4 regions of the Paenibacillus sp. FSL H8-0048 genome follow, and region 2 is predicted to be linked to each of the others. Evidence: riboswitches for the same ligand, from Rfam matches in the RefSeq annotation. Region 2 holds a riboswitch; each other region holds the start of a gene.
What was found. A riboswitch is a leader RNA that binds a small molecule or an ion and turns the genes downstream of it on or off. The one in region 2 is predicted to bind cyclic di-GMP.
Positions count from the first base shown of each region.

Region 1 (7,617 bases), 830 kb from region 2:
GTGGAACGTATCCCCGGCCCGGTAGCTGTACCACTCTCCGTCACATAGCAGCTTGACCTCTCCTACGGTAATATGAATGATTTCGACTACATCATGATAATGCGGCAAGACCTGACCGCCGATCCCCAGCTTCTCCCACAGAATCGAGCTCATGCGGATGCCCAGGCGGTCCGCCTCCTTTGCCGAGACAATCTCCCGGTGATACAGCTCTATGTGATTCGGCATAAGCTCCCATGTCATATCTGCTGCGGTCAGCACTTTCGTTTCCTGTGTATGCATATTCGAATCCCCCATGATGGATAAAATTTTTCCTTCAACTTAAATTTCCGGTTCAATCTATATAGCTCTGCTACCTCCGGCGGAACACAGCCGCCACCGGCCCTCCGCCCTTCGGTCCCTGATGCTCGCCTCCGCCGGAGACGTAGATCATCGGGTCGCCGCCGACATAGGCCAGCACACCGCCGACTACAGCCCGCGCATGACGGGTATGATTGATATCGGAATCATCCAGCATGATATGGCGGCGTCCGCGGATGACGCCATCGGGATCGGCTTCCGCCTTGGCCAGCACCTGCACCAGCTCTTCACCGGGATACCGGTCCAGCAGGCCCTGAAGCGCAGCGCCATCCACAGCATCCTGCATCAGGGCATGGTCGATGTGGTACGGGCCGTCCGCAGACAGTGAATTCCCGAATACAATGACCTCACAGCAGGACAGCTCACTGCCCGCTGAAGTGGAGGCTACTGCGCTGAATTGAGTCCAATCGGTGCAGATATCGCCTTCCTGTAAGGCCGCACGGTCCACCTCACCCAGCGCTACCCCGGCACCCAGTGCAGAAGCTCCTCTGGAATAGCCCATCGATTTATAAGTATCCTCTGTGATGAGCGATACCTCACGGCTGTGCGCCTCATAGATCTGTTCAGCGGTAAGCAGCGGACACTTGATCTGCACAAAATGCACATCATCCGGTGAGGTGATGCCCGCATCCATAACCGCACGGGCCACGGCATCTGCAACGGCATCTACCTGAGGGAGCCGTCCCAGCTCCTCCGGCCGGAAGCTCCGGGTTCTTGCCACACCAATGGCGAGCGACTTCAGGCCATCAGCGGCCACCCCCGGCTCCCCCCGTCCGCTGCGGCTGATAACTGTGAAGTGGGGGCTAAGCACCCCTTCCGTACCGCCGGACATCACATAAGAGATGCCGGCAGCTCCTCCTTTTGCCGCTTCAGCAAAGAATCCCTTGAGGGCCATAACCGCATACCCCCGCGTAAAATCATTCACACAGCCGTTGCCCTCCGTCTTCCCCAGCACCGCAACCACTTCCTCCGGCCGGAACAGGCCTGCTTCCACCGCTGCCTCAAGGCCCGACATATCATGCGGCGCGCCTGCAGGGATTCTGATAACCGAGCAGTTCATCATAGATCATCGCTCCTTGTCCAGAAAATAACCCGTTTCTCCAGCAGCCCGATACACCAGAACAGCAGCAGGCCGCACAGCGCTGAAGCAATAATAGCCGAGAACATCACCGGCGTATCCATATGATAGGAAGAGACCAGTACTACATAACCCAGTCCCTTATTCGCTCCGACAAATTCGCCGACTATGGCACCGACTATCGCGAGTGAGGTGGAGATTTTCAGGGCAGAGAAGATATAAGGCAGACTCGTCGGCAGGCGCAGCTTCCAGAAGATTTCACTCTTCGTCCCTTTGTAGGTGGAAAACAGCTCCCAGGCTTCGTATTCAATCGCCTTAAGACCCTTAACACTGTTCACCAGAATCGGGAAAAAGCAGATCAGCATCGAAGCGATGACCTTCGAGGTATATCCGGTCCCCAGCCAAACGACCAGCAGCGGGGCCAGCGCCACCAGCGGTGTAGTCTTAAGAGCGATGGCCAGCGGGAACATCCCCTTCTCGATCGGCTTGGAATGAACAAAAATCACAGCGGTAGCCAGTCCGAGGATATTGGCAAGAATGAAGCCGGTCAGGGCTTCGCCCAGCGTAACCAGCGTATGCGACCAGAGCGAGCCATTAATGGCCGAGACTACCTGCGTAGGTGCAGGCAGCAGATACATAGGAACCGACAGGAGACGTACAGCCAGCTCCCACAGCAGCAGGAAGCCGAGCGCAAACGTGACCGGGTACAGGGTGTCTTTGATTTTGACCGTCATAGATGCTTCACCCGCTTTCTCAGTTCCTTGACAATCCGGTGGAATTCCGGCAGCTCTTCCATGCCCGCTTCACGCGGGGAGGGCAGCGTCACCGGAATAATATCCGTCACACCGGCAGGCCGGGGAGACATCATCACGACCCGGTCCGACAGCAGCGCGGATTCATGGATCGAATGGGTAACCATCACAATGCTGCTTAGACTGGTCTCCGGGCTCTCCCATAGCCGCAGCAGCTCGAAATTCAGCTTCTCACGCGTCAGCTCATCCAACGCGCCGAACGGTTCATCCATCAGCAGCACTGTCGGATCGGCTGCCAGAGCCCGGGCAATCGCTGCCCGCTGCTGCATCCCTCCGCTGAGCTGATGCGGGAAGTGGTTCAGATAATCCTGGAGGCCGACCAGACACAGGGCACTTTCTGCTTTTTCGCGTGCCTCGGCCTTGCTGAATTTCTTCTTCTCGCCCAGCTCAAGCGGCAGCATTACATTCTGTAGCGCACTAAGCCACGGCATCAGGACCGGCTTCTGGAAGACCATGCCCAGGGACAGATCCGGGGAGGCATACGCCACCTCTCCACCGGCCTCCGGACTTAACAATCGCAGCATTAGCCGGAGTGTTGTAGATTTCCCGCAGCCGCTTGGTCCAAGAATTGAAATGAACTCATTGCGGTATACGTCAAGGCTGACCTGATTAAGCACAGGCACGTTGCCGAAGGACAGAGAGCAATTGCGCAGGGAGAGCATCGTTTCCCGGGTACCGGGATGCTGCACGGCGGCAGCCTCCAGCTGTTCTTTGATCGCTGTTGTCATTATCAGGCCCCTCCTTATTTCAAAAACTCGTTGGTGAACAGTCCGCCTATGTCCTGTTCATTTTTCACAAAGCCCAGCTCGACCAGATTCTTCTGCAGTGTCTCCCAAGATGCCTCGTCCATCGAGCCCAGCGGGAGCTTCTCCGGATCAAGCAGCGGAATGCTGGCCTTCATCATATTGACCTCATGCTTCAAATCCAGCTTCTCGCCATACTTAAGACCGAATTCTGCCGCCTCCTCCGGATGCTTGACCGCATAATCCCAGCCCTGCATAGAGGCCTGCACGAAGCTTGCGACCATCTCCGGGTCCTTCTTAATAACAGACTCCGTGGTGAACAAGGTATCGGCATAGAAATTGATGCCATAGTCGTTTGGATCGATAATATTCACTTCCTTGCCCTGCTCCTCTACAGCCAGCACTTCATTAATGACATATCCGGGCCAAGCCTTGACCTGACCGGTTAACAGCGGACTCAGATCATATTTGACCGGCATCTCTTCGATTTGCGAAGGGTCAATGCCTGCGCTTTTCTCCATGGCACGGAAGGTCAGCTCTTCGTTGCCGCCCAGCTTGATGCCCACCTTTTGCCCGGTAAGATCCTCCATTGTCTTGATCCCCGACTCTTTGAGTGCGAACATGACGAACGGGGTTTTGCGGTAGATTGCGGACAACGCTTTGACCGGGACGCCCTTTTCTCTGGCAATGACGACCTGGTCGGCACCGGTAACCCCGAACTCCTCACTGCCGGAAGCTACCATCTGCACAGCCGGGAAATCCGAGCCCCCCGGGCGGATCTCAACATCCAGCCCCGCTTCTTTATAGAAGCCTTTTTCCACTGCGGTATAAAAGCCGGCAAACTGCGCCTGGTGAATCCATTTCAGCCGGAGCACCACCTTTTTCAGCTCGCCCGAGCCTTCCGCTCCTTGTCCTTCGGCCTTCCCGGCTTCCGTATGGTTACCGCAGGCGGTCAGGAGCAGCATTAGCGAGGTTAACAGCATCAGCGCCTTCGTTCTGGACTTGTTCCACATGGTAATTCCCCCGTTTATGAATGATTTAGTATTGCTCCAGCGCCTTCAGCACCGCTTGTGAATCACTTACACTGCCGAACACCCCGCCCTGCATTTGAACCATACTCAGTGCCGCCAGGTGATTCGCTTCATCCGTCGCTCCTGTACAATCTGCAAGAATCAGACACTCGTACCCCCGGTCATTGGCCTCCCGCATCGTGGTGTGTACACAGACATCCGTAGTAATTCCAGTCAGAATCAGATGGGTAATTCCTTTATTCTTCAAGATCAGGTCCAGGTCCGTTGCATAAAAGCTGCCTTTGCCCGGCTTGTCTATAATGTACTCTCCGGCAATAGGCGCCAGCTCCTCGATGATCTGCCAGCCGCGTTCCCCCCGTACGAGGATTCGTCCCGCCGGTCCATCGGAGCCGATCTCAGCCCCGATCTGGCGGCTTCGCCACCGCTTGTTCGCCGGCAGATCCGACAGATCCGGCTTATGCCCCTCGCGGGTATGAATCACGGTGAACCCTTCGATGTCCCGGATACGGGCCAGCAGGCGCTGAATGGGCTGAATCGCCCGCGCTGTTAATGAGAGGTCATAGCCCATTCTCTCGACGTAACCGCCCTTGCCGCAAAAATCCGTCTGCATGTCGATAATCATCAGCGCTGTCTTCGCCGGGTCCAACGCCCCGTCATAAGGCCAGATGTAAGGTGTTGCTGCAATTTGCATGGTTTATGCTCCTCTCCTGATGCCGTCATCTCTATTAACGTTATATTTGTTAACATTAATTCGCGTTTCCTTGGTATGAGTTAGATTATATTACAATGAATTTGGGATGTCTTCGGTTTTATTACGAAATAATGCATTGAATGTTTGTGTTAATTCACATAACTAACACATACATAACATATTCACTCGCAATACTGCTTATTAAAAAGGAACACTCCGGGTTTTGCTAAGCCCAGGATGTCCCAACCGTTGAATACCCACAATCCCTCTCCTATTCCCCTTCCATAAGCTGTAAGCGCTGGGAAACCAGTTTTTTTGTCGAAATAGAGCTGCATATTTCGAGTTTTTTGATAAATAGGCATAATATAGTTGAAAAATAGCTCTTTAAGTACTAGAATTAAGCTTGTTTGCAGAAGTTAATGACGCATAAGAACTATTTATGATTCTTTTTGTCGATTGCAGTCGATCACAATTCATCGCCTCTACAGGATGTATATCATTGATCTATTTCTAAAGGCAAACTCCCCGAAAGGGCAGGACGCAAAGCTATGGGCCTAAGAACGCCGGAATCCGCGTTTACGGTTGCCAGGCTGCCAATAGAGACCACTTAAGCCAGCTGTTCAGGAGGAAGATAAGACTTCCGGGCTTGATGATGTTCTTTTTCTGTACGAATTGCCATTGATCATACGAAAAAGTGAGGTTACAACCATGCCGCAGCAGGATATCGAACCAAGCCGATATGAATTCGTAGAGTCCCTGATGCTTGAACGTAAAGGTCTCCTGGATTCATTCTCTGTGGAGGGCCGAGCTTCTGACGGGACAACTGGAGATAAGAATGGAATTATCCTCGTGCAGGACAACCAGATATTCATTACTCCCCCGCTCCCCGGAGGCGCTCCCGCCCGTATTTCTGCGATCCACCCTGTTGTCCTGAAGATCAACTGGAAGACCGTTACAGAGCCAACTGAGGTGACCAAGGCAGATTATATTACCTGGGAGATCTGCGAGAAGCCGCAGTATGAAATCACCGTATCGCCTGACAAGCTCAAGGTCCACTTCACTTTATATCGTGCAGAGAAGTACGCCTGGAATCTGGTCAACTGTCCCGCCGCCTTCGAGACGGTCGTCCGTGCCCAGCCCAACCCGGCGGTGCTGCTGTCCACGCTCACCATAGAACAGATTATTTCCTCACTGGACAACCGTTTCATTCTGCAGAGCCTGAACATTTCCGCCCTGTACGCGGAGCTTACGAATCCTACATATCTTCCCGTATGTATCGCTGAAGGAAGAGCCCCGCTGCCCGGCAAGGAGGCCCGGCTGGAATTCCAGCTGCCGGAGCATACACTGGAGGGGAACAGAATGCTTGGGGGGCAGGAAGCCCCCGCTCAGAAGCCCGCGGAACCCTTGGAGTATCTCCGTTTCCCGGGAGCCCCCTTCACCTATGCAGGTGAAGTCTTCGCCCGCAAGCTGCCGCCGGAGGAAGGCATTCCCGGCCTCGGCACAGACGGAAGGGTCCTGCCCCCTCCCCCGCCGCAGGATATCTACTTCGCTGCCGGTAATCACGCCAAGCTCCTTCCCTGCGGTAATATCGTAGCCAACCGCACAGGCAGACCCCGCATCTGCGGAGGAAGCGGCAGCGTCCGGATCTGCGACTTCCCTCCGGTCTGTCTGCTGACCAGAGAGATGACTGAGCCTGCGGGCGACGTTATGTTCGCAGGCGACATTATTGTACCGGGAGATCTGGAAGGATCTGTACGGATCGAAGCCCTGGGAAATGTGTACGTCTATGGCGATATCCGCCAATCTACGATTATAGCGACCGGCAGTATTTATGTTAGCGGCCAGGTCACCGGCAGCGGCCTGTACGCCGGATATGCCGGGGTACAGCAGCATCGTCTGCACAGCCTCGCAGGACTGCTGCGTATAGAAGTGGACGGACTGCGCGAGGCGGCACGCCAGCTTGCCAAGAACGTAGAGTCCCGGCAGCAGTCGGTGAATTACGGACTGGTGGTCATGCTGCTGCTGGAGGATAAATACAACCACCTCGATAGCCTGATCCGCGATCTTGAAGCTGCCCTGAGCCGTATGAACGGAGAGTTCGGCTCAGGCACAGACCCGCTCCGGCACATGCTTGAGGTGTTCACCCACCCGGGGCAATTCACCGGATATATTACGGATAGTGTCCTAAGCAGCTTCTCCAGGCTGCTCCTCAAGCTGGGCGAAGAGATTGAACTGCTCCAGGAGGAGCATGCAGTGATTAATCTTGCCCAGTCGCAGGGCAGCCGCCTGGAGTCCGGCGGCAAGCTGCTTGTGCGGGATTCTTGTTAAGTACTACTACTGACGGTGACGTTCATATCTATACACACACAAAGCGAGCCCCCGTATACAGATACGGAGACTCGTTTTTGTGTTTTTTGGCTCATATTGAATTAGTATTATACCGCAGCGATGAACCGCTCCATGTCTTCCTGCACGGTAGTAATACCGCCGATACCGAAGGTATCTACCAGAACCTTGGCTACATTAGGCGACAGGAAGGCCGGAAGCGTAGGGCCCAGATGAATGTTCTTCACACCCAGATGCAGCAGCGCCAGCAGGACGATCACCGCTTTTTGCTCATACCAGGCAATGTTATAGGAGATCGGAAGATCATTGATATCCGCCAGACCGAAGACTTCCTTCAGCTTAAGCGCTATGACCACAAGAGAATAGGAGTCATTGCACTGGCCGGCATCAAGCACGCGCGGAATTCCGCCGATATCACCAAGCGCCAGCTTGTTATATTTGTATTTGGCACAGCCTGCGGTCAGGATCACCGTGTCACTAGGCAGCTCTGCTGCGAAGTCGGTGTAATAATTCCGGCTCTTCATCCGTCCATCGCAGCCGGCCATGACGAAGAATTGCT
Region 1 is NZ_JBBODF010000001.1:4,979,569-4,987,185, reverse strand. It holds gene NSU18_RS21445 (cupin domain-containing protein) at 1-279, opposite strand, end outside; gene NSU18_RS21440 (ring-opening amidohydrolase) at 350-1,420, opposite strand; gene NSU18_RS21435 (ABC transporter permease) at 1,417-2,169, opposite strand; gene NSU18_RS21430 (ABC transporter ATP-binding protein) at 2,166-2,975, opposite strand; gene NSU18_RS21425 (ABC transporter substrate-binding protein) at 2,990-4,003, opposite strand; gene biuH (biuret amidohydrolase) at 4,029-4,712, opposite strand; cyclic di-GMP riboswitch class I at 5,218-5,310, shown strand; gene NSU18_RS21415 (flagellar assembly protein A) at 5,391-7,040, shown strand; gene hcp (hydroxylamine reductase) at 7,148-7,617, opposite strand, start outside.
Region 1: linked by a shared signal. The riboswitch ahead of NSU18_RS21415 (flagellar assembly protein A) and the one ahead of NSU18_RS17605 (anti-repressor SinI family protein) in region 2 are both predicted to bind cyclic di-GMP.

Region 2 (7,617 bases):
GGAGCCACAATACAGCTCTACAAAGCAGACTCATAAGAGAGGGATGAACAAATGAACGTCAAAAAAACATTAGGTCTCGGCGTTGTATCGGCAGCATTAGGCTTAACCCTGGTCGGCGGAGGTACCTTCGCTTACTTCAGCAGTACCTCTACTTCTTCAGCTTCTTTTAACAACGGAACCCTATCATTGAAATCTGATCCCTCTGTCATTGTTAATCTCAGTAATCTCAAGCCGGGAGATACAGTCTTACGGGACTTCAAGCTCAAAAATGACGGAACGCTCAATATTCCCAAAGTGGTACTGCGCACCTCGTCCGCCATTACAGACGCCCAAGGTGATAACGGTACGCATAATTTCAAGGATGATATTATTGTGACCTTCCTAGTAAACAAGGATAAAAAGGAATCACCGCTTCTGGTCATCTCGCTGGCCGATCTGGAGAAGGAGAGTCCCGATCTGGTGGCCCGGGGAATTCTCGGAGCAATCTTAGGCGGAGAGAAATCCGGCATCAAAGCCGGTACCTCGGATGACCTGACCATTCAATTCGCCTTCAAGGAGACCCTCCAGCCGCAGAACTATTATCAGGGCGATACGCTTGCGCTGACGCTGAATTTTGAAGCCAACCAGGAAAAAGGCAGTCTCAAATAATTTCAGGGCAAAACAAACCATTCGAGGAGGAAATCAATCATGGGTATCAAAAAAACATTGGGTCTTGGCGTAGCATCGGCGGCACTGGGCTTGTCTTTAATCGGCGGGGGCACCTTCGCTTACTTCAGCTCCACAGCCACCAGCACGGCAACCTTCGCCGCAGGTACGCTGAAGCTCGGCTCTTCCTTCAATACTCCGGTAGCGTTGACGAATCTGAAGCCGGGAGACTACACCGTCCGCACCTTCACCTTGTCCAATGACGGCACACTGGATATCAAATTCCTCAAGCTGGCCACCACTTACACCGTAACCGATGCCAAGGGCGATAACGCGGGCCAGGATCTCGGAGACCACTTCAAGGTCAAGCTTCTCGATAACACGTACACCGGCGGTTCACTAAGCGGTCATGTGCTGTCCGAGATCTCCCTGAAGGATCTGAAGAACACCCCCAGCTACGATCTCGTAGCAGCAGGTGTACTGCCAGGAGGGATTGCCGCAGCCGGGTCCAAGACCTTTAAGATCGCCTTCGAGTTCGTAGACAACAGCCAAGATCAGAACATTTTCCAGGGTGACGGCCTAGCTCTGAACTGGACCTTCGATGCACTTCAAGGACTGGGAGAGGCCAAGTAAGTCAACACTCAAGTGGAAAACGGCTTTGCCGTCCTTTGAAAGGACGATACCGTTTCAGCAAGACGGCACATCCTTCCCCCAACCGGGCCGGGTGTGCCGTTTCCTTTTCCCAGGCTGCCGGGCTTAATGATTTTTGTCCGATTTGCGGTTTTTTGTTATACTGACAAGTGAAAACGGCTTTGCCTTTCTATGAGGGCGGTACCGTTTCAGTGAGAAAGATAAGGATATAGCGCGAAGCATATCACTTCTTATCTTTTAATAAAAAGTACGGAGGGCGTTGTAATCGTGTCAGATACTATGGGAGGCCGCATCCACAAACTCCGGCTGGAGAAGGGCTATTCGCTATCCGAGCTTGCGGATAAGGCTGATGTGGCGAAATCATATCTCAGTAATGTAGAACGCAATATTCAATCCAACCCCTCCATTCAATTCATCGAAAAAATCGCTGACGCGCTTCAGGTATCCATTCATGCACTGCTGTATGGCGGACTGGCAGAGACGGAAGAACAGGCTCTGGACGGGGAATGGTTCCGGCTGGTTCAGGAGGCCATGGCCTCCGGTATAAGCAAACGTGAATTCAAGGAATTCCTTGATTACCAGAAATGGCGGATGGAACAAAAGGACAATTAAACGCAGCATTGTATGTCACAGGGAAGACTCCGCACGGCAGGGAGGCCGCCTTCGGCGAAGGCATGCTTTCAAGCGGCATACAGAAAAGGCACAGCGTACCGGGCGCTGTGCCTTTTCTGTATGTATCGCAGCAATGATGACCGTCCTTACATCGCCTGGAGCGCCTTCTCACTTAGAAACCGGCGGATCTCCTCCGCCGCGATCCCCGCCTGCTTGGCAGACATCAGCAAGTGCACCCATTCTAAATCCAGATCTACTGCCTGCAGCTCGTCATTCCCCTGGTTGGACATATCCAAGAAATCTCCTCCTAGAATTTTCGCGTCCCCAGGCAGTCCGGCCATCATAGTAGTATTGCTACTTTGTAGTATCTCTACTTTAGATCCGAGACTTTGTGCCCCTGTCTTTCGGCAGGTTTACCTTTTACTGGACCCTTTCCATCATGAAAGGATCTGGCAAGAATCGATGAAACCGTTCTCCGCAATAACATTATACAAGATCATGCGCGATTAGTGTGTCGTTTTCTGGAATTTTTTTATGATAAAATGTGAGGAAACTTAGCTAATATTGCCAGTGGCTTGTATAAATATTTCCAGTTCCAAGTTCAAACCCTAGGTAATAGTTTAAATATACTAAAGGGAACTCTAACTGCTCCGCCTTACCGCTGCGCGCAACATCGCATAGAGACAATTACCCATTTGTATGGATTACGGACAGTGATATGGATTGAACTTGTTGAAAATTTAAGTTAAGGAAAAAGTGGCGGAGGGGAATTTTGGAACTGGAGGAGCGGTAGCGACCGCCTTTGTCTGCGGATTTCAACCGTTAACAACGGGATAAAATCAAGAAATCTGCAGACAACAGCGGCCGGAGGTCCAAAACTTCTCTGGAGTCACGGCCAATCCCAAAGCATAAAAATCAATTTGTTCAATTAAAATACATGATTAATGCCTATTTATGATAGTTCCGTATGAATACTGTAATGAATCATGCCAAATTGCGAACGGATTGACCGAAAGTATGAATTGATTTACCCCGCCGGAAAGTAGCACAATAAGGTGAGAATGAAACCGCAAACATTTGCAGCTCCGCCAAGTGGCACACTGGATGCCCCGCGTGGAGTTTATCCGTTAGGAGGACCTATTCATGGCAGTCAAAGAGCCCTATAACGACACAGTATGGAGCAAATACTACGGCCCCAACCTGGGCTACATCCAAGAAAGATATGAGCAATTTGTCAAGGACCCCTCTTCTGTTGAACAACATTACCGCGATCTCTTCACCGTATCCGGTCCCCCTCCGCTGGCACCCGATGCCGAGAGGGCTCCAAGGCCTGCCGTATCAGCAGATGCGCAGTGGCTCAAGAAGGCTGTCAAGGCCTCGAAGCTGATCGCAAATATTCGAATATATGGCCATATGGCTGCAGACATTGATCCGCTGGAGCGCAGCACGAACCCGATGGCCAAATGGCTGGAGCTGGAGACCTACGAGCTTACCCGCGAGGATCTTAATGCTCTGCCTGCTTCGCTGATCTGGGATAATGCCCCTGCGGATGTGCATACCGCGATGGATGCCGTCCATAGAATGCGTCAGGCCTATACCCAGACCATTGCCTATGAATTCGGGCATGTACACGATGAACGCGAGCTGCGCTGGCTCAACAGCCAGGCGGAATCAATGACCTCCCCTGCCCCGCTGAATAATACAGAGCGCAAGGAGCTGCTGAAGCGGCTGGTTCAGGTGGAGCATTTCGAGACCTTCCTGCACAAGACCTTCGTCGGGCAGAAACGGTTCAGCCTGGAGGGCAATGATGCCCTCGTGCCGATGCTGGATGAGATTGTGCGGGCCGCCGCGCATGACGGCGCAGAGCATATCCTGATGGGCATGGCCCACCGCGGAAGACTTAATGTGCTGGCTCATATTCTGGGCAAGCCCTATGATATTATTTTCTCGGAATTCCATCACTCGCCGAACAAAGAGCTGTTCCCTTCGGAAGGCTCTATGGGTGTGACCTACGGCTGGAGCGGTGATGTGAAGTATCATCTCGGGGCTGACCGCGCCGTCCGCGAAGGCGAGACCGTTCGCACCCGGATCACGCTGGCCAATAACCCGAGCCATCTTGAATTTGTCAATCCTGTCGTCGAGGGCTTCACACGCGCCGCACAGGAAGAGCGCAATGCTCCGGGACTGCCTAAGCTGAACACAAGCAAGGCTATGGCTGTGCTGATGCACGGCGATGCCGCCTTCCCTGGCGAAGGTATTGTCGCTGAGACGCTTAATATCGGCAAATTGCAGGGTTATCAGAATGGCGGTACCGTGCATATTATCGTCAATAACCGGATCGGCTTCACCACAGAGAGCGAGGACTCCCGCTCCACCCATTATGCCAGCGACCTGGCCAAAGGGTATGAGATTCCGGTCGTGCACGTCAATGCCGATGACCCGGAAGCCTGTATTGCCGCTGTCCGTCTGGCCAGTGCTTACCGCCATATGTTCAAGAAGGACTTCCTGATTGATCTGATCGGCTACCGCCGCCACGGGCATAATGAAATGGATGATCCCGAGACAACTCAACCGATTGTGTACGGCAAAGTGCGCAACCACCCTACCGTCTACCGCTCCTATGCGGAGCGTCTTCAACGCGAGAAGGTGGTCACTGCCGATGATGTGAAGAACATGATTGCCGAGGCTGAGAGTGTCCTTCAGCAGGCCTTCGACCAGATGAAGGAAGGCAAGCAAAAGAATGCGGAGTCTAAGACCGTCGTCGCGCTGGATAACGATAGTCTCCAGCAGCGTCCTACAGCCTTCCCTCTGGCCGGTCTGCAGGAGATTAACCGCGAGCTGCTGCGCGTACCGGCCGGCTTCAAGGTCTATCCGAAGCTGGAACGGATTCTGCAGCGCCGCAAGGATGCACTGAATGACGGAGAGCGGGTAGACTGGGCGCTGGCAGAGACACTTGCCTTCGCTACGATCCTGAAGGACGGCACGCCGATCCGCCTCAGCGGACAGGATGCACAGCGCGGCACCTTCGCCCACCGCCATCTGGTGCTGCACGACAGCGAGAACGGGGAACTCTATGCTCCACTGCATCAGCTGAGTGATGCCGGCGCTTCCTTCGGCGTCTACAACAGTCCGCTGTCCGAGGCCTCTGTCCTTGGCTTCGAATATGGTTATAATGTGTTCGCACCGGAGACTTTCGTTATCTGGGAAGCTCAATACGGAGACTTCGCCAATGCCGCTCAGGTCATTATTGACCAGTTCATTTCCGCCGGCCGCGCCAAGTGGACGCAGCGCAGCAATCTGACGATCCTGCTGCCTCACGGCTACGAGGGCCAAGGACCAGAGCACTCCAGCGGTAGATTGGAACGGTTCCTCCAGCTCTCCGCCGAGGAGAACTGGACTGTAGCCAACCTGACCACTGCTGCGCAGTATTTCCATCTGCTCCGCCGTCAGGCCGCGCTCTGCGGACAACCGGATGCCCGGCCGCTGGTGATCATGGCGCCGAAGAGCCTGATCCGTAACACGCGCAGTACCTCAGCCGGAGCAGACCTCGCTTCGGGCACCTTCCAGGCGGTTCTTCCCGAGCCGCTGCTCGGCAGTAAGCCGGAAGCCGTGAAGCGCCTCGTGGTATGCAGCGGCAAGGTGGCCATCGACCTGCAGACAGAGCTTGAGGCGACGCGCGGACAGGACTTCTCCTGGCTGCACATTTTGCGCATGGAACAGCTCTATCCGTTCCCGGAACGCGAGCTTGGTACTCACCTTAGCGGCTTCAGCTCTCTGGAGGAGATCGTCTGGGTACAGGAGGAACCGAAGAATATGGGCGGCTGGACGTATGCCGAATCCCGGCTGCGCGCCATCGCACCGCAGAAGGTCACTGTCCAGTACATCGGACGTCCGGACCGTTCCAGCCCGGCCAGCGGCTACGCAGATGTCCACAGCTTCGAGCAGCGGCGCATTGTACGGGAAGCCCTGAAATTGAATGCTGCAGTGCAAGCACCTGTACCGTCTTCCTGAGCACAGCAAGGCGGTCATCCAATATCACGCACACCACTATATTTGGGGAGGTACGGCCTGTGTCCGAGATAAAAGTACCCGATTTGGGCGAATCGATTTCCGAAGGAACGATCTACAAATGGCTGGTTAAAGAGGGCGATACTGTCGGCCAGGGGGATGTGCTTGCCGAGCTTGAGACTGACAAGGTCAATCTCGAGATCAGTGCGGAGGAGGACGGCGTCATCTCCTCCATCCTGCGCCAGGCGGGCGAGAACGTTGCCGTTGGCGAAGCCATCGGCATCATCGGCATCATCGGCAGCGCCGCTGGAGCAGCTGCTGCCAGCAAGCCGGCAGCAGACAGCGTTCCGCAGGGCGGCAGCGCGCCTGCTGCTGCCGCAAGTGCCGCAGCGCCTGAACCGGCCGCTGCGGTAACGGCTCCAGCCGCCGCCGAAGGTGCGGCGGCAGGCACTGCGGCCCTGGCCTCGCCGGGGGCGCGCAAGCTGGCGCGGGAGCGGGGCATCGACCTCGGCGAGGTCAGTGCCCGCGACCCAATCGGCCGGATCGGTCAGGCCGATGTGGATGGTCATAGCGCCGCCGGGCCGCAGGCCGCTGCGCAAGCGGCTCCGGCGGCGCGGCCGGAGCCGGCGAAGCCCGCGCCGCCGGCAGCGGGCAAGGCGCCGCATGCCGAGGACGGCAAAGCCACCGAGCGCAAGCGCATGTCGCGGCGGCGGCTGACGATTGCCAGCCGCCTGGTCGAAGCGCAGCAGACGGCTGCGATGCTGACCACCTTCAACGAGGTGGACATGACCGCGATTCTCGACATCCGCAAGCGCCGCAAGGATGCCTTCAAGGAGAAGCACGAGGTTGGACTCGGCTTCATGTCCTTCTTCACCAAGGCAGTCATCGGCGCGCTCAAGGCTTACCCGATGCTGAATGCGGAGATCGACGGGGAAGATCTCCTGCTGAAGAAATATTACGACATCGGCATTGCCGTAGCTGCCAAGGAAGGCCTGGTTGTACCGGTCGTCCGCGATGCCGACCGGCTTAGCTTCCCTGAGATCGAGCGGCGGATCGGCGAGCTGGCCTCCAAGGCGCGGGCGAATACGCTCAGCCTGCCGGAGCTTCAGGGTGGAACCTTCACGATCACGAACGGCGGAGTATTCGGCTCCCTGCTGTCCACACCGATCCTCAACACCCCGCAGGTCGGCATTCTCGGCATGCACAAGATCCAGCTGCGCCCCATCGCGCTGGATGAGGAACGCACGGTCAACCGTCCGATGATGTACATCGCCTTGTCCTACGATCACCGGATCGTGGACGGATCAGAAGCGGTCAGCTTCCTGGTCAGAGTCAAGGAATTGCTGGAGGACCCGGAATCTCTGTTGCTGGAAGGTTAATTCTCCGGCCACATAGTTTCTCCATCCACTTACATGATAAACATAAAGGCACCCGGCGGAGCGTAACCTTACGCTTCCCGGATGCCTTTTTTGTCTATCTGCTGACTCCGCCATACCCGCTCATACCAACATGCGCCTGTTCCCGGCAGCCCACGCGCATCACCCAATCCAATTGTAATCGGTTTTTCGACCACATTTAGCCGAGGCTGCGCATCCGGTCCAATTGTAATCGGTTTTTCGACCACATTCAGCCCACGCGACTCACCCAATCCAATTGTAATCGGTTTTTCGATCACATTCAGCCGAGGCGGCGCATCCGGTC
Region 2 is NZ_JBBODF010000001.1:4,148,501-4,156,117, forward strand. It holds gene NSU18_RS17590 (TasA family protein) at 52-648, shown strand; gene NSU18_RS17595 (TasA family protein) at 688-1,278, shown strand; gene NSU18_RS17600 (helix-turn-helix domain-containing protein) at 1,576-1,908, shown strand; gene NSU18_RS17605 (anti-repressor SinI family protein) at 2,055-2,198, opposite strand; cyclic di-GMP riboswitch class I at 2,233-2,336, opposite strand; gene NSU18_RS17610 (2-oxoglutarate dehydrogenase E1 component) at 3,052-5,919, shown strand; gene odhB (2-oxoglutarate dehydrogenase complex dihydrolipoyllysine-residue succinyltransferase) at 5,979-7,295, shown strand; gene NSU18_RS17620 (hypothetical protein) at 7,364-7,617, opposite strand, start outside.

Region 3 (7,617 bases), 750 kb from region 2:
CTTCATAATATAGGGCAGATGGGTAACCGCCCCCTCGTCAAAATAAAACTGCTTGTTATTCACCACCGTCCCGGTCAGCGTATAGCTGCCATGGATCGGCTCCTTAACCGGAGACTTGAGCGCCTCCAGACTGAGATTATCCCATGTCCACCAGTTGTACTTATCCTCAGCTTCTGAGGAATAGATTCCCCTGGCCGTCCGCAGCGTCAGCTCGTTGGTGCCGCTGATGAGCTGCTCTTTGGGAATGTACAGCTCATAGGTTTTGCGGAAATCGTATTTGCTGCCGGTTCCGGCAATCCCGGCGATCTGAATGATGCCTGAGAGTTGACCGTTGGAGAATACGCTCATCTGGGGTACAGACTTGTAAGCATCGATAATGCTCACGCGAAATAAGACCCCGTGCTCCGGGATCTTATCCAGCTCATACTGAATCCGCAGCTCCGGGTTGGTCTCCCCGTGCAGGCCGGAGGGCAGTGACTTCAGCTCTCCCGACCTGGCAGTGGTTGAGGCTATGCTGAGCGTCTTTTTCACCCCGCTTGACCCCGCCGCCTTGAACTCATCGGCAGAGCCGTCATGCTTGCCAAGCTGCCATAGAACCGTTCCTTCCGGCATCTCAGGACCGGCATCCTTAGCCGCCGACAATGAAGACAGATCCACATCCTCTTCACCGTCCTTCGTCCCGTAATCTCCGAAGACAGAGACGGACAACAGAATCAAGATGATCAATGCTGCGAATTTTAGTAGCCTGTGGAGATATTTACCGGGTTTCTTTTGAACTCTAGTCCTCATTCCCTTGTCCTCGCTTTCTTCCGGAATTCTATGCTGTACCGGGATAACGTCACGCTTCTTCTGCTGCGGGGCTTCCTTAAGGAAGCGTCAGCGCACTCTGTGGGATAATCATCTGCTTCTGGCTCTGGCTTCTCCACATCAGACTGACGCTGGCATCCCCGCGGTTCTCATAATACTCTACCTTGATGGCGTAAGGGGTATTTACGGAAAGGGTGATGCTGCCCTCCTTACCCGCGCTGCTCTGATTCTTCCAGTTGTCGATCAGGAGCTTGCCGCCGATCCATACGCGGATGCCGTCATCCGAAGAAGCGGTGAACGTATACTTTTCACTGTAGAGAGGCTTAAGGGTCCCGGTCCAGCGTACCGAGAATGCATCTTTGGGCAGGCCGGAGGCCGGTGAATTGCCATGCCAGTTGAATTGAAGGGTGCTGTCATTACGGGTAAGCAGCGGTGTGCCGGACAGGTCCATATTGCCATAATATTGGCCTCGCAGGCCGTTCCTTGAGCTTACAGCCGCCGCATGGGTTTTGACACCCGCCGCCAGCTTGTAATCCTCCCGCGATACTGTGTATTTATGGTTCATGAAGCTTTGAATTTTCACAGTCGGGTTATTCTCAACCAGCATCTTGCCCCATGTCATCGTATATACCCATTTGCTTTGCTTTTGAGACATGATGACAGGGTCTGGAAGCTCTCCGCTCTCCCCGATGCCGATCGGTTTGCCGTCCGCAAGCTTCAGGAGGCTATCATAATAGGACTGCTTGAAATCATTGTCATAAATATCGGCGGCCAGAATATCCACCTTGGCGGTGCCGGGAAAATAGGCGGCATACGGCTCAGACGACTTGTTCTCGGCATTTGGATTCCACACCCACAGCAGATTGTTCAGCTTATGCTTATTCACCATGCGGTCATAGACCAGGTCCCAGAGCTTCGCGAAGTCATCCTTCTGCCCCCACCAGAACCAGCCGCCGTTCATTTCATGATAGGGCCGCCATAGCACCGGAACTCCGGCATCGCGCAGCTCGCCCAGATACTTGGCCACTTCATCCAGCTCGGCAACTAATGCTTTGTACTGCGGCGTTCCGGGAGTGATATACAGCTTGAATTGACTCTGGGTAATCGGCTTCTGCACATTGGTCCATACCGGCGCGGTTCCCGGCAGATTCTGATGGAAGGTCATGGCGACAATGCCACCACCCTCATGCCACCGTATAGCACTGTCCACGACAGCCTGACGCTGTCTGGCAATGGTCTCCTTGGATTGATTGCCTATAGCTCCCAGCTCATAGCCATGCAGAACCGCATAGCGGCCGCTTGTTGTGCGGAGCTTATTATTGAATTCATCGGGGCTCTCCAGGTAATCATGCTGGCCGGAGATCATCCCCTTGCCGCTAAGATCACTGAGATAGCTTAACAGTGCGGAAGCCTCCTTGGAGGCCGAAGGATTAATGGGCTTTATGGGAGCGGGGGCGGCAGGTGCCGTAACCTTGGCGGCTGCGGGCAGACTGCGCCCTTCCCCCCATGGAAGTAATGAAAGGATAAGGATTAGAGGGAAAATAGTTGTATATAGCCTGTACTTACGGTAAGTGTTCAATGTAATCTCCTTTCTCCAGCCACACTTCTCCGGCAGAACCCTGAGGTTATACCACCCGGATTGTCTGCCTTTCTATAGCTTAGTAGCCCTGCTGGTAAGCAGGGCCATTAAGAGTGTGGCTTACAGGATTTATAATTGTAACGTCTTAACCAGTAACAGCGCCAATGATGAACACAGCTGCGGACCTTATGAGCTTAGGAAGCGGACGGGAGGAACAGCGCGCTTGCCGGAACGGTACCCTTGGCCTGGCTCGGACTCTGCCACATCAGCCGCGCTTTTGCATCCCCTTGATTCTCATAATACTCTACCTGGATATCATACAGCTCGCCTGCGGTCAGGCTGATGCTGCCCATGCGTTCAGTGCCGCTCTGCTTCACCCAGCTGTCAATCACAAGCTCACCGTTCACCCGTACGCGGATACCGTCATCGGAATGGGTATAGAACTGATAAGTCTCCGTGTACAGCGGCTTAATCTTCCCGCTCCAGCGGACAGAGAAGAAGTCTATGCCGATAGCGGCATCCGGCGAGCCCTGGCGCCAGTTGAAATCAAGCACAGCATCGGTACGCACTACAGCGGGTTCGCCCGAAAGCGTCATGTTATTGAAGTATTCCGCGTACAATCCATTAGCAGCAGGGACTTCTACCGGCAGATCCACCGGTGTTGCTGTAGGAGTAGGAACGGGAACAGGAGCCGCTGTCGGCGTTGGCACCGGTGTTGGCGTTGGTGTCGGTGCCGGTAATGGCGTCAGTGTTGGTGCTGGCATTGGTGTCGTTACTGGTGCCGGCGTTGCTGTCTGCGCTGGTGCTGCTGTCGCTGCTGGTACCGTGGTCGGTACTGCGGTTGCAGCCGGAGCAGGTATGGATGTGTTGCCTGCCCTGGAGAAAAGCGCACTTGCAGGTACGGTTCCCTTCACCTGGCTGGGACTCTGCCACATCAGATGAACATTCGCATCGCCTGCATTCTCGTAATACTCTACCTTGATGTCGTACAGTTGCCCGGCAGTCAAGGCTATGCTTCCTGTGCGGGCCGTTCCGCTCTGCTTGACCCAGCTGTCAATGACGGCTGTGCCGTTCACCCACAAGCGGATACCGTCATCCGATGTAGTATAGAACTGATAAGTCTCACTGTAAGCGGGCTTAATCTGGCCGGTCCAGCGGATCGAGAAGTAATCTACTCCAAGTGCGGCATTAGGGGTACCCTGACGCCAATTGAAGCTGATGACATCATCGTTACGGACCATAACCGGTGTCCCCGAGAGCGTCATGTTCTTGAAGTATTCTCCAAGCAAGCCATTCTGGGCAGGCTTACCCTCCGTATCACCGGGAGTTGGGACCGGCTTCGGCGCAACGGTAGGTGTTGCGGTAGGCGTTGCAGTTGGCGTCGGTGTTACGGTTGGTGTTGGTGTCGGCGTTGCAGTTGGCGTCGGTGTTACGGTTGGTGTTGGTGTCGGCGTTGCAGTTGGCGTCGGCGTTGGTGTTGCAGTTGGTGTCGGTGTTACGGTTGGTGTTGGTGTCGGCGTTGCGGTTGGCTTAGGAGCCGCCGCCGGAGCAGACCAGGCCTTATATTGGTCACGGGTCAGTGTGTAGCTGTCATTCATGAAATTCTTGATCGTAGCTGTGCTGTTATTCTCGTAGAGCATCTTGCCCCAGTTCATCATAAACACATAATTCTGCTGGGTCAGCTTCAGCTTCGAGATATTTGGCATTTCACCGTTCTCGCCGATGCCTATCGGCTTGCCGCCAGCCAGGCTGGTCAGATCATCATGGTATTTATTCAAGTAGTCATTATTGTATATATCCGCCGCCAGCACATCCACTCTGTCCGCACCCGGATAAGTCCGTGGATAGGGATCGGAGTTTGCATTCGGCGCATTCGGGTTCCATACCCAGAGCAGATTATTTAACTGATGAACGTTCACGAACCGGTCATACATAATATTCCACAATGCTGCAAAATTATCTTTCTTCCCCCACCAGAACCAGCCGCCGTTCATTTCATGGTAAGGTCTCCAGAGGATCGGAACCTTAGCATCCCGCAGGCTTTTCAGAGAGACAGCTACTTTATCCAGATCGGTGATCAGCGCATTATACTCTGGTGTTCCGGGGGTTACGTATTTGTTAAATTGCGCCTGGGTGATTGACTTCTGCACATTGGACCATTCGTACTTGGTGCCCGGCAGATTCTGGTGGAAGGTCATAGCGACAATGCCGCCTGCTCTGGACCAGTTCGTCGCACTCCAGACGATATTTTTGCGTTGTGCAGCTACTCCGCTCTCACTCTGCCCACCGATTGCTCCAAGCTCATAACCATGCAGTGCTGCGTATTGTCCGCTTGTTCCCTTCAGCTTGTTGCTCAGCTCATCCGGACTCTCGAAATAGTCATGCTGGCCTGTAATGATTCCATTTCCCGAGATTTCATACAGATTGTTCAGCAGCTTGACCGCCTCGGCTGAGGCGTTAGGGTTCACCGGCGCTCCTTCAGAAGGGGCAGCCTTGACGGTGGAAGGGGCGATTCCCAGTCCCACAGGTACAGCAGACCATACCACGGCCAGCGACAGCACAGCGCAGAGCAAACGAGACTTACGGTAAGTTTTCACAATATTCTCTTCCTTTCGGTAGCCAGGCTGCCACTCTTGCGAAGGCCCTATAGCTTTGCGTCCCTGTCTTTCGATCAGGTTTGCCTTTGTCGTTTTGGAAGGATCAATCCCTCTTACCGTAAATTATCGTCTTTATGCAATTTTTTTGTAGAGCAAACGCGAATTTCTCCGAATAAATAGTTCCGAGTACCTGTTTTGATTTTGTAACAATTGGTTAAATAGATAAGTTAGACCTACGAAATGAACTGATGTAGCGCTATATCCTCCCAGTCCAGAGTAATACGGATGTTGTCTTCCTCTACCAGCTCAGACCCGGTCTGCACCTCAATGAACTCCACATCGGTAAGAGCCAGAATGGCATGCTTGGTCCCTTCCGGTATCCGCACCACATCTCCCGCCTTCACCGTATGCATCTTCTCATTGATGACTATGCTGGCTTCCCCGCTGACGAAGGTCCAGATTTCACTGCGTTTGTGATGCAGCTGATAGCTGATATTCTTACCCTCATTGATGAAAATCCGCTTGGTCAGCACCTCGTTGCCCTCGTCATATTTCACATAGTCGATCACCTTGTAGTGGCCCCAGCGGCGTTCCTCGTACATCGGTCTTTGTTCAAAGGTCTTCAGCACTTCCTTGATCCGCGGACTCTCGGTCTTGTGTGTCACCAGAATGCCGTCCGGGCTGGCGGCGATAATCAGATCCTTCGCCCCGATCACGGTAATCGGAATATCCAGCTCGTTAATGAGCGAGGTGCCCTCGGAGTCTGCCGTTACGAAGCCCTTGCCGACATGGTTGCTGGTCATTTCCTCGGTCAGGGTGTTCCAGGTACCCAGGTCCTTCCAGAATCCTGCGTACGGCTGCACGACGATGTTCTCCTCTTTCTCCACCACTTCATAATCGAAGCTGATGGAAGACAGCAGCTTATACTGCTTCTGCAGCTCCTCGTAATTCAGCGGCAGCCCTTTGCGCTGCAGAATATCCAGCAGGTAACCCAGGCGGAAGGCGAACACCCCGCAGTTCCAGAGCGCGCCCTGGCTGATCAGCTCCTCGGCCTGCACACGGTCCGGCTTCTCCTGGAAGTGGCTGACCTGCAGATAACCATTCGCTCCCGCATCTGCGCCCGTTGGAATAATGTAGCCGTATTTCTCCGAAGCATGCTCGGGCACTACGCCCATCAGCGCCAGGTTCGCTCCGCTCACCAGCATAGTGTTCTCCAGTTGCAGCACCGTTTCGAAAAAGGAGGATTCCACGTATGGGTCCACCGGCAGAATCGCCACGGTCTCGCTTGGGGAAACTCCCGCGATGGAATACAGATAGGCCGCCGTCAGCGCAATGGCCGGGAAGGTATCCCGCCGCTCCGGCTCCACGATGATCGGCACCCCGCTGCCGAGCTGGCTCTGGATCATCTCCACCTGGCTGCGTCCGGTCGCCAGATAAGAGGACCCGGCCATGCCATTCTCCTCCAGCTGTCTCCATACCCGTTGTACCATTGATTCCGGTTCACCTGCCGGACTTGCCAGTACCTTCAGAAATTGCTTGGAGCGTGAATCATTGGACAACGGCCAGAGCCGCTTGCCTGAGCCGCCTGATAGAAGTACTAGTTTCATAGTGAACCCTCCATATCGTATTGTTATTGGGTATTTCTTATTGCGGTTGTAAGTTAAAACCCCGCCTGTTATGAGGGTCGCTGCAAGGAATTTTGGGCTTACGGCCCCTGCCCAATTTGGATTTCCTGATTAAAACCGCTCCTCGCGGTAGAAATCCAAATACAGCATATGCTTCCGAAGCGAGCTTTCCTGCGGAAAGCTTTTAGGCGGACGCTACGCTCCTACAGCTCCAAAATTCCTCTCCGCTCCATTTCATAACAGGCTTGTGATTTCATAACCGCTTCGCCCGCAGGCGAAGCTCCCGGCTAAAGATCCGGGTATTGCCGGCTTGTTGTAGCGGCAATAGGAGCGGGCTGCCGCTTGTTCCAAGGCGTCGCCGCTGACCTAGCGGCTAGAGAAAGCAAGAATTCCAAGACCGGAATTCAAAACCGGGAATCAAGACTCTTGTTCCAAGGGCTTGCCGCACAAATTTGCGGCGGCAGAAGCTGGTTAGTTTAAGTACGGGACACAAATGCTGCTCAGTTGCTCCAATTGGCTCGAATCCGAGAAATCAGGGGCACTTGTGCTCCTCATTTCCACATCCAGCCAACTTTAAGCACCTTCAGAGGGATTTATCCCTCTCATTTCACCGCGTAGCCCACTTTAGGCACATTCAAAGGGATTTATCCCTTTCATTTCGCCGCGCGGCCCACTTTCGGCCCATTCAAGGGGATTTATCCCCTTCATTTCTCCGCGCAGCCCACTTTCGGCCCATTCAAGGGGATTTATCCCCTTCATTTTGCCGCGCGGCCCACTTTCGGCCCATTCAAGGGGATTTATCCCCTTCATTTCGCCGCGCGGCCCACTTTCGGCCCATTCAAGGGGATTTATCCCCTTCATTTCGCCGCGCAGCCTACTTCCGGCGTAACGCCTTCAAGTGGATCGCCAGCTACACCGCGCCAGCCACGCTGGCGGAGAATCCGCTAAGCCCGCCCATCTGCGGGCGGCCGACGGAGATGTACTCAAGGCCGGTGCCCTCGATCTGCTC
Region 3 is NZ_JBBODF010000001.1:3,402,449-3,410,065, forward strand. It holds gene NSU18_RS14420 (discoidin domain-containing protein) at 1-789, opposite strand, end outside; gene NSU18_RS14425 (glycosyl hydrolase) at 866-2,386, opposite strand; gene NSU18_RS14430 (PA14 domain-containing protein) at 2,581-4,983, opposite strand; cyclic di-GMP riboswitch class I at 4,998-5,078, opposite strand; gene NSU18_RS14435 (sugar phosphate nucleotidyltransferase) at 5,217-6,590, opposite strand; gene NSU18_RS14440 (UDP-glucose dehydrogenase family protein) at 7,519-7,617, opposite strand, start outside.
Region 3: linked by a shared signal. The riboswitch ahead of NSU18_RS14430 (PA14 domain-containing protein) and the one ahead of NSU18_RS17605 (anti-repressor SinI family protein) in region 2 are both predicted to bind cyclic di-GMP.

Region 4 (7,617 bases), 300 kb from region 2:
TAATTTTGCGGGCGGATCAGGCGCCGAGACAGTTCTCTTCAAGCTGCCTGCAATTCTCTCTGATCTGGTGCTTGGCTGGATCATTTATAAGAGTGCGCGAATCAGGCTCGGCTCCGGGCTGGCTATGGGGCTGATGCTGCTGTTCCTGTTCAATCCGGCTGTGCTGATGGACTCGGCAGCCTGGGGGCAGGCGGATTCCTTTTTCCTCATCTTTCTACTGCTCAGTATAATGGGGGGTGTCGATAAGCGCTTTGTACGTGCAGCGATCTTCTTTGCCGTCGCTACATTGATTAAGCCGCAGGCACTGATTTTCACACCTGTGCTGCTGCTCGCCTTCTACCATCACCGGGCCTGGAAGCAGCTTGCGCTGGGAGCCCTGTACGGACTGGGGATTTTTCTTGTCCTCGCAGCTCCGTTTTTCTGGAACAATGGAGGGTTTGCAGGCTTAATTAACCTTTACAAAAGCACACTGTCCTCCTATCCGTATTCCACAGTGAATGCCTTCAATCTGTATGCCTTGACCGATCCGATGTGGTCGGCGCTGGATGTGACCTGGCTCGGCATCCCTTACCGTATATGGGGCTTTATTTTCATCCTGGTTGCAGTTGCACTTGCTGCGTATTATTCCTTGAATACCAAGGACCGCAAGGATCTCTCCAAGTCGTACTTCATCGCTATGGTGCTGATCACGGTTGTCTTCGTATTCGGTACCAAGATGCATGAGCGTTACTTGTATCCGGTACTGATCCTGTCCTTATTCGCCTTCATGGAGAGCCGGGACCGGCGGTTCCTGACCCTGTTCCTCGGTTTCTCCCTGACTCAGTACATCAATGTTGGTTACACACTGGCGTACCTGAATACCGGAGGAAATCCGCCGGCTGACGGCATTGTTCTGGTTACAGCTATTACCACTATCATTCTTGCGATATATCTGCTCTATATTGGATACGATGTATATATCCGCCGAACTGCGAAGCTTTTGCCTGAACCGGTTACTCCCAAGGAGGCGTACTCAGCAGATTTACTGCTTGCAGAAGGCATTAAGCCGCTTGCTCCTGCTGAGCGGCGTTCTCCGCTGAGGCTGAAGCGCAGAGACTGGATCTGGATGCTCGGTATCACCGCCTTGTACGGGGCGCTTGCCCTCTATCATCTGGGTGACAACAAGGCACCTGAGACTCTGTGGGAGCCGGCGGCCAGCGGCAAGAGCTTCTATGTGGATCTGGGGCAGGCCCGTCAGCTGGAGCGGGTTAATGTCTTCGGTGGTGTCGGAACCGGGAAATTTCAGCTGGAATTCAGCCAGACCCCTGATAATTGGAGCAGTCCGCTTGAGGTAAGCGAGGATGTCGGCAATGTCTTCATCTGGAAAAGCCAGCCGCTTAATGTATCCGCAAGATATGTCAAGCTCTCGGTTACATCTCCAGGCTTCACTCTTAATGAGATGGCCTTCTATGAGCAGGGGGCACCGAAGATTCCTCTGACCATAGCAAGCGTAACACCTGATTCAGGAGCAGCTAAAAGAGGAACGCCGGCCAATTTGTTCGACGAGCAGTCCGTCATTCCGGAGAACTCTAATTTCATGAACAGTACGTATTTTGATGAGATCTATCATGCCCGTACAGCTTATGAGCATTATCATAATATTGTGCCTTATGAGAACACGCACCCGCCGCTTGGCAAGCTGCTGATCGGGGTAGGGATGGAGCTGTTCGGCGTCAATCCGTTCGGGTGGCGGATCATAGGTACCTTGTTCGGGATTGCAATGCTGCCGCTGATCTATATCATGGCTATACGGTTGTTCCGTAAGACTACCTATGCGGCACTGGCAACAGGATTGTTCGCTCTGGACTTCATGCATTTCACCCAGACGCGGATATCAACCATCGATGTGTACGGTGTATTCTTCATTATGCTGATGTTCTATTTCATGCAGCGGTATTTCACGATGAACTTCTACCGGGTGCCGCTGCGGACAACGCTTGTTCCGCTGTTCTGGTCAGGACTGTTCTTCGGCATCGGGGTTGCTTCGAAGTGGATCGTGATTTACGGAGGCGCGGGACTTGCTATTATGCTTGCGCTGGTACTGTTTGAACGCTACAGGGAATACAAAGCTGCCGGACGTCTGCTGGCTGAAGGCAAGCTGGGAGGGCAGGAGCTCAAAGCCGCCTGCAGGACTGCAGATCAGTCCTTCTGGAAGAACACGATCATCACGCTGGCCAGTTGCATCGGATTCTTCGTCATCATTCCGGGAATCATATACAGCTTGTCCTTCATTCCTTCACTGTCTGCGTCGGCAGAGGGCTTCACCCTTAAGGGCCTGATTGATGCCCAGAAGAATATGTATAACTATCACAGCCAGCTTGTAGCAACACATCCGTTCGCCTCCTCCTGGTGGGAGTGGCCGTTCATGAAGCGTCCCGTGTGGTTCTTCAGCGGCGGCGAAGGCTTACCCGCAGGCAAGACGAGCAGCATAGTTACCATGGGCAATCCGCTGATCTGGTGGACAGGAATCTTCGCGATGCTGGCCGCCGTATGGTTCACTGTGAAGCGCCGGGACAAGAACCTGTACATGATCTGGATCGCCTTCTTCTCACAATATGTTCCCTGGATGCTTGTACCGCGTGAGACGTTCCTGTACCATTACTTTGCGATGGTGCCGTTTATGATTCTATCCATTGTGTACATTATGAAGCTGCTTGACAGCAGGTTCCAGGGTGCCCGATATCTGCGGTACGCCTATGTTGCGGCTGCTGCCATCCTGTTTGTGATGTTCTATCCGGTATTATCCGGCATGCAGGTGAACAGCAGTTATATCATTCAAGTACTTCGCTGGTTCCCTTCCTGGGTATTCTAGGAGGGGAGCTGTAACGAGCCGCATAGTTGTTGGAAGCTGATATTGATGAGGCACATCAAGGAAGCTGTGGCTTACAATAAATTTAGGAGGAACCCTTGTGAAGGCCAGATATAGTGTAATTGTCCCCATGTATAATGAGGAGGAAGTCATTCAGGTAACCTACGAGCGGCTCAAAAAAGTAATGGATGAGTGCGGGGATACCTATGAGCTCGTGTTCGTCAATGATGGCAGCCGGGACCGTACAGCTGAGATTATGCGCGGAATCAGTAATAGGGATGAGCATGTCAAGCTGATTGACTTCTCCCGTAACTTCGGCCACCAGGTGGCGATTACGGCGGGCATGGATTATGCTGAAGGTCAGGCTGTCGTGGTGATTGACGCAGATCTCCAGGACCCGCCGGAGGTTATCCTGCAGATGATCGCCAAGTGGAAGGAAGGCTATGAGGTAGTCTATGCCAAGCGGCTGAAGCGCCACGGAGAGACCTTTTTCAAGAAGGTGACGGCCAAAATCTTTTACCGTCTGCTCAGCAGCATGACCAGTGTGGAGATTCCCACAGATACAGGGGATTTCCGGCTGATCGACCGCAAGGTCTGCGATGTGCTGCGCGGTCTGAAGGAGAAGAACCGTTATGTACGGGGGCTGGTGAGCTGGGTCGGCTTCCGGCAGACCATGGTGGAATATGTGCGGGAAGAACGCTATGCCGGGGAGACGAAATATCCGCTCAAAAAAATGATCCGCTTTGCGCTCGACGGAATCACCTCCTTCTCGCATAAGCCGCTCAAAATCGCCTCCTATGTCGGCTTCTTCCTGTCCTTTTCCAGCTTCATCTACCTGTTCCTGGTCTTATTCCAGAAGGTCTTCACCTCCTGGACCGTGCCGGGCTGGGCGTCCATCGTCGGGGTGAACCTGTTGTTTAACGGCATTGTGCTGATGCTGCTGGGCGTCATTGGCGAATACATCGGACGGATCTATGACGAATCGAAGGATAGACCGCTCTATATCGTGCGCGAGACCAGAGGCTACCCGGATACAGAGGCTGAAGACACCCGGAAGGAAAGTGATTATGCAAGATAAGGCTTGGCGCGCAGGCATGATTCAGTTTCTGAAATTTAATGCGGTGGGCCTGCTTAACACATTCATAGATTTTGCGGTATTTACCCTGCTGCATTCCCTGGGGATGCTTAACACTCCTGCACAGATTATTTCCTACAGTGCCGGGACGGCCAACAGCTTTTTCTGGAATAAGAAGGTGACCTTTAAGGGAAGAGACAGAGGCGGGGATGGCGGCTTTGACCGGATGCAGCTGGTGAGATTTATTGTCCTGAATCTGCTGGTGCTGGGCATTTCGGTGCTGCTGATTCATCTTCTGACGGACCGGCTGGGGATACAGGTACTGCTGGCCAAGGTGCTGGTTACCTTCATTACAGTGATCATTAATTTCTTTGGAAGCCGGAAATGGGTATTCTAAAGAGACAGCATATCTTCCCGGTATTCTGAGGAGGTAGCACTTATTCTATATTGCGGAGGCGATTGTCATGCGGAAGTTATCCTATTTGATTATACTTGCCGGGGTCCTGATTATGCTCTACCCCAAAGGAAGCGAATGGTACGAGGACGCTCAGCAGCAGAAGCTGCTGGAAGAGGCCGAACAGGCTTATAGTGAAATCGTTCCTTCGGCTACCGCTCCTGCCAGCCAGGATCTGAGCAAGCCTTATGCGGAAGTCACCCAGCTGCTGGCGGAAGAGTCTGGTGCAGAAGAGCCGGTACCCACTACAGCGCCCGAGATTGAAGTTGGAGGCAAGATCACCGCCATTATTGAAATCGACAAAATCGATCTGAAGCTTCCTGTACTGGAGGGCGCCACCAAGACCAATATGAAGCATGCTGCGGCGCATATGAAGGTGACGGCTCCGATTGGCGCGGTAGGCAATGCAGCGATTGCGGCACACCGGTCAAGAACGGCAGGGCGGCTGTTCAACAGACTGGATGAGGTCGGTAAAGGGGATACCATTACTGTTATTACAAGCGGCCAGGAATACAAGTATGTTGTATATGATGTATCTATTGTAGAGCCTACCGATATTTCGGTGCTGAAGGGAAAGGATGATGATAAGATTCTGACTCTTATTACCTGTGATCCGCTTGTCAACCCGACCCACAGACTTATAATTCATGCCAAGCTGACCTGAATCTATCAAGACAAGGCGATAAAGGTCGAAAAAAACATAAAATTTTAGTATATTTGTGGTGGAATCTAGCATTTTGGGTCTTGATAATAGATAGAGGTATGGTAAAATAGAACTATCAAAAGCTAATACACGATAACGGCAAACCTATCGAAAGGTAGGGACGCAAAGCTACAGGGCCTTCCCGTCATGGATGGCAGCCAGCTACCGAATGAAGAGGCTTTTTTTGTTTGTTTTAATTCAGAATCTGTCATTATGTGGTAGTAGATTGGACAGATAAAGCTTATACGATAACGGCAAACCTATCGAAAGGTAGGGACGCAAAGCTAAAGGGCCTTCCCGTAAGAATGGCAGCCAGCTACCGAAAGGAGTTTTATCCATGAAAAAGTTTTATTTAATGCTGATTACACTTTTTGTGATCGTCACTTCCGTGCAGACAGGCACTGCTCAAGCCGCTAATGCAGATTCAGGCTGGTTAAATGTTGGACAACTTGATCAAGGGGTCATCGGGGTTTCGTACGACGTTCCTAAGGACAAGAAGATGAAGCTCATGATTACCAAGGACAATAACAGCTATACTTACAACTTATACACCTCCAAGCCGAACGAGACGTTCCCGCTGCAACAAGGTAATGGCTCTTATAAGGTTTCCGTTCTTGAGAATACTACCGGCAACAAATATAAAGTGCTATCTTCCGAGACTGTATCTCTCTCCATGAGCAATGTGAATGCCGTATATTTGAGCTCCGTACAGAATGTAAAGTGGAGTTCTTCCGATAAATCCGTTCAAAAGGCAGCCCAGCTTACAAAGGGTCTGACTACAGATGCAGACAAAGTTAAGGCTATCTACAATTACATCGTAACTAACGTGAAATATGATTACTCTCTGGCTAACAGCGTAAGCACAGATTATATTCCGAACAACGATAACACGCTTGCTACCAACAAAGGGATCTGCTACGATTACGCATCCTTGTTCGCTACTATGCTCCGCAGTGAAGGGATTCCAACCAAATTGGTTATGGGGAATACAAGCTATGTAACTTCATACCATGCCTGGAACGAAGTGTTCCTGAACGGCAAATGGGTAACGATTGATACTACAGTTGATGCAGGTCTGGGCAAGAACACAGCATCAACAGAACTGGTCAAATCAGCAAGCAAATATACTGCAGCGAAATTCTACTAAAAATAGCTGTGAACTATAGCATTACCTGAGAATAACCCGCTTAATGATTAAGCGGGTTATTTTTATTTATATAAAGGTTGCTTTTTAATAGAAGGATAGGTTATTATAAATAAGCGTTGTTGGAGCGGCAAAGGAAATGAGAGATTACTTAAATAAGTGATTTCGAAAATAAAGCTTGCATTGCTCGGAAGAACGTGATATATTATAAGAGTTGCTGGTGACGCGGTAATCGTCGCTGACAACGAGCTTGATCTTTGAAAACTGAACAACGAGTGAGTATCTGGAGATCACTTCGGTGAGATCCAAAATTAGAGAATGTAACAATTCTCGTCAGATGTTTCAAAATGAGCAATCGCTCTTTCTAAATACCAATTTGGAGAGTTTGATCCTGGCTCAGGACGAACGCTGGCGGCGTGCCTAATACATGCAAGTCGAGCGGAGTTTGAGAGGAAGCTTGCTTCCTTTCAAACTTAGCGGCGGACGGGTGAGTAACACGTAGGCAACCTGCCCTCAAGCCTGGGATAACTACCGGAAACGGTAGCTAATACCGGATAATTTCTTTCTTCTCCTGAGGAGAGAATGAAAGGCGGAGCAATCTGCTGCTTGGGGATGGGCCTGCGGCGCATTAGCTAGTTGGTGGGGTAACGGCCCACCAAGGCGACGATGCGTAGCCGACCTGAGAGGGTGAACGGCCACACTGGGACTGAGACACGGCCCAGACTCCTACGGGAGGCAGCAGTAGGGAATCTTCCGCAATGGGCGCAAGCCTGACGGAGCAACGCCGCGTGAGTGATGAAGGTTTTCGGATCGTAAAGCTCTGTTGCCAGGGAAGAACGTCCGGTAGAGTAACTGCTGCCGGAGTGACGGTACCTGAGAAGAAAGCCCCGGCTAACTACGTGCCAGCAGCCGCGGTAATACGTAGGGGGCAAGCGTTGTCCGGAATTATTGGGCGTAAAGCGCGCGCAGGCGGTTATTTAAGTCTGGTGTTTAAACCTTGGGCTCAACCTGAGGTCGCACTGGAAACTGGGTGACTTGAGTACAGAAGAGGAAAGTGGAATTCCACGTGTAGCGGTGAAATGCGTAGATATGTGGAGGAACACCAGTGGCGAAGGCGACTTTCTGGGCTGTAACTGACGCTGAGGCGCGAAAGCGTGGGGAGCAAACAGGATTAGATACCCTGGTAGTCCACGCCGTAAACGATGAGTGCTAGGTGTTAGGGGTTTCGATACCCTTGGTGCCGAAGTTAACACAGTAAGCACTCCGCCTGGGGAGTACGGTCGCAAGACTGAAACTCAAAGGAATTGACGGGGACCCGCACAAGCAGTGGAGTATGTGGTTTAATTCGAAGCAACGCGAAGAACCTTACCAGGTCTTGACATCCAACTAACGA
Region 4 is NZ_JBBODF010000001.1:3,852,655-3,860,271, reverse strand. It holds gene NSU18_RS16335 (glycosyltransferase family 39 protein) at 1-2,851, shown strand, start outside; gene NSU18_RS16330 (glycosyltransferase family 2 protein) at 2,949-3,926, shown strand; gene NSU18_RS16325 (GtrA family protein) at 3,916-4,320, shown strand; gene NSU18_RS16320 (class D sortase) at 4,388-5,041, shown strand; cyclic di-GMP riboswitch class I at 5,169-5,250, shown strand; cyclic di-GMP riboswitch class I at 5,324-5,404, shown strand; gene NSU18_RS16315 (transglutaminase-like domain-containing protein) at 5,418-6,227, shown strand; rRNA gene NSU18_RS16310 (16S ribosomal RNA) at 6,598-7,617, shown strand, end outside.
Region 4: linked by a shared signal. The riboswitch ahead of NSU18_RS16315 (transglutaminase-like domain-containing protein) and the one ahead of NSU18_RS17605 (anti-repressor SinI family protein) in region 2 are both predicted to bind cyclic di-GMP.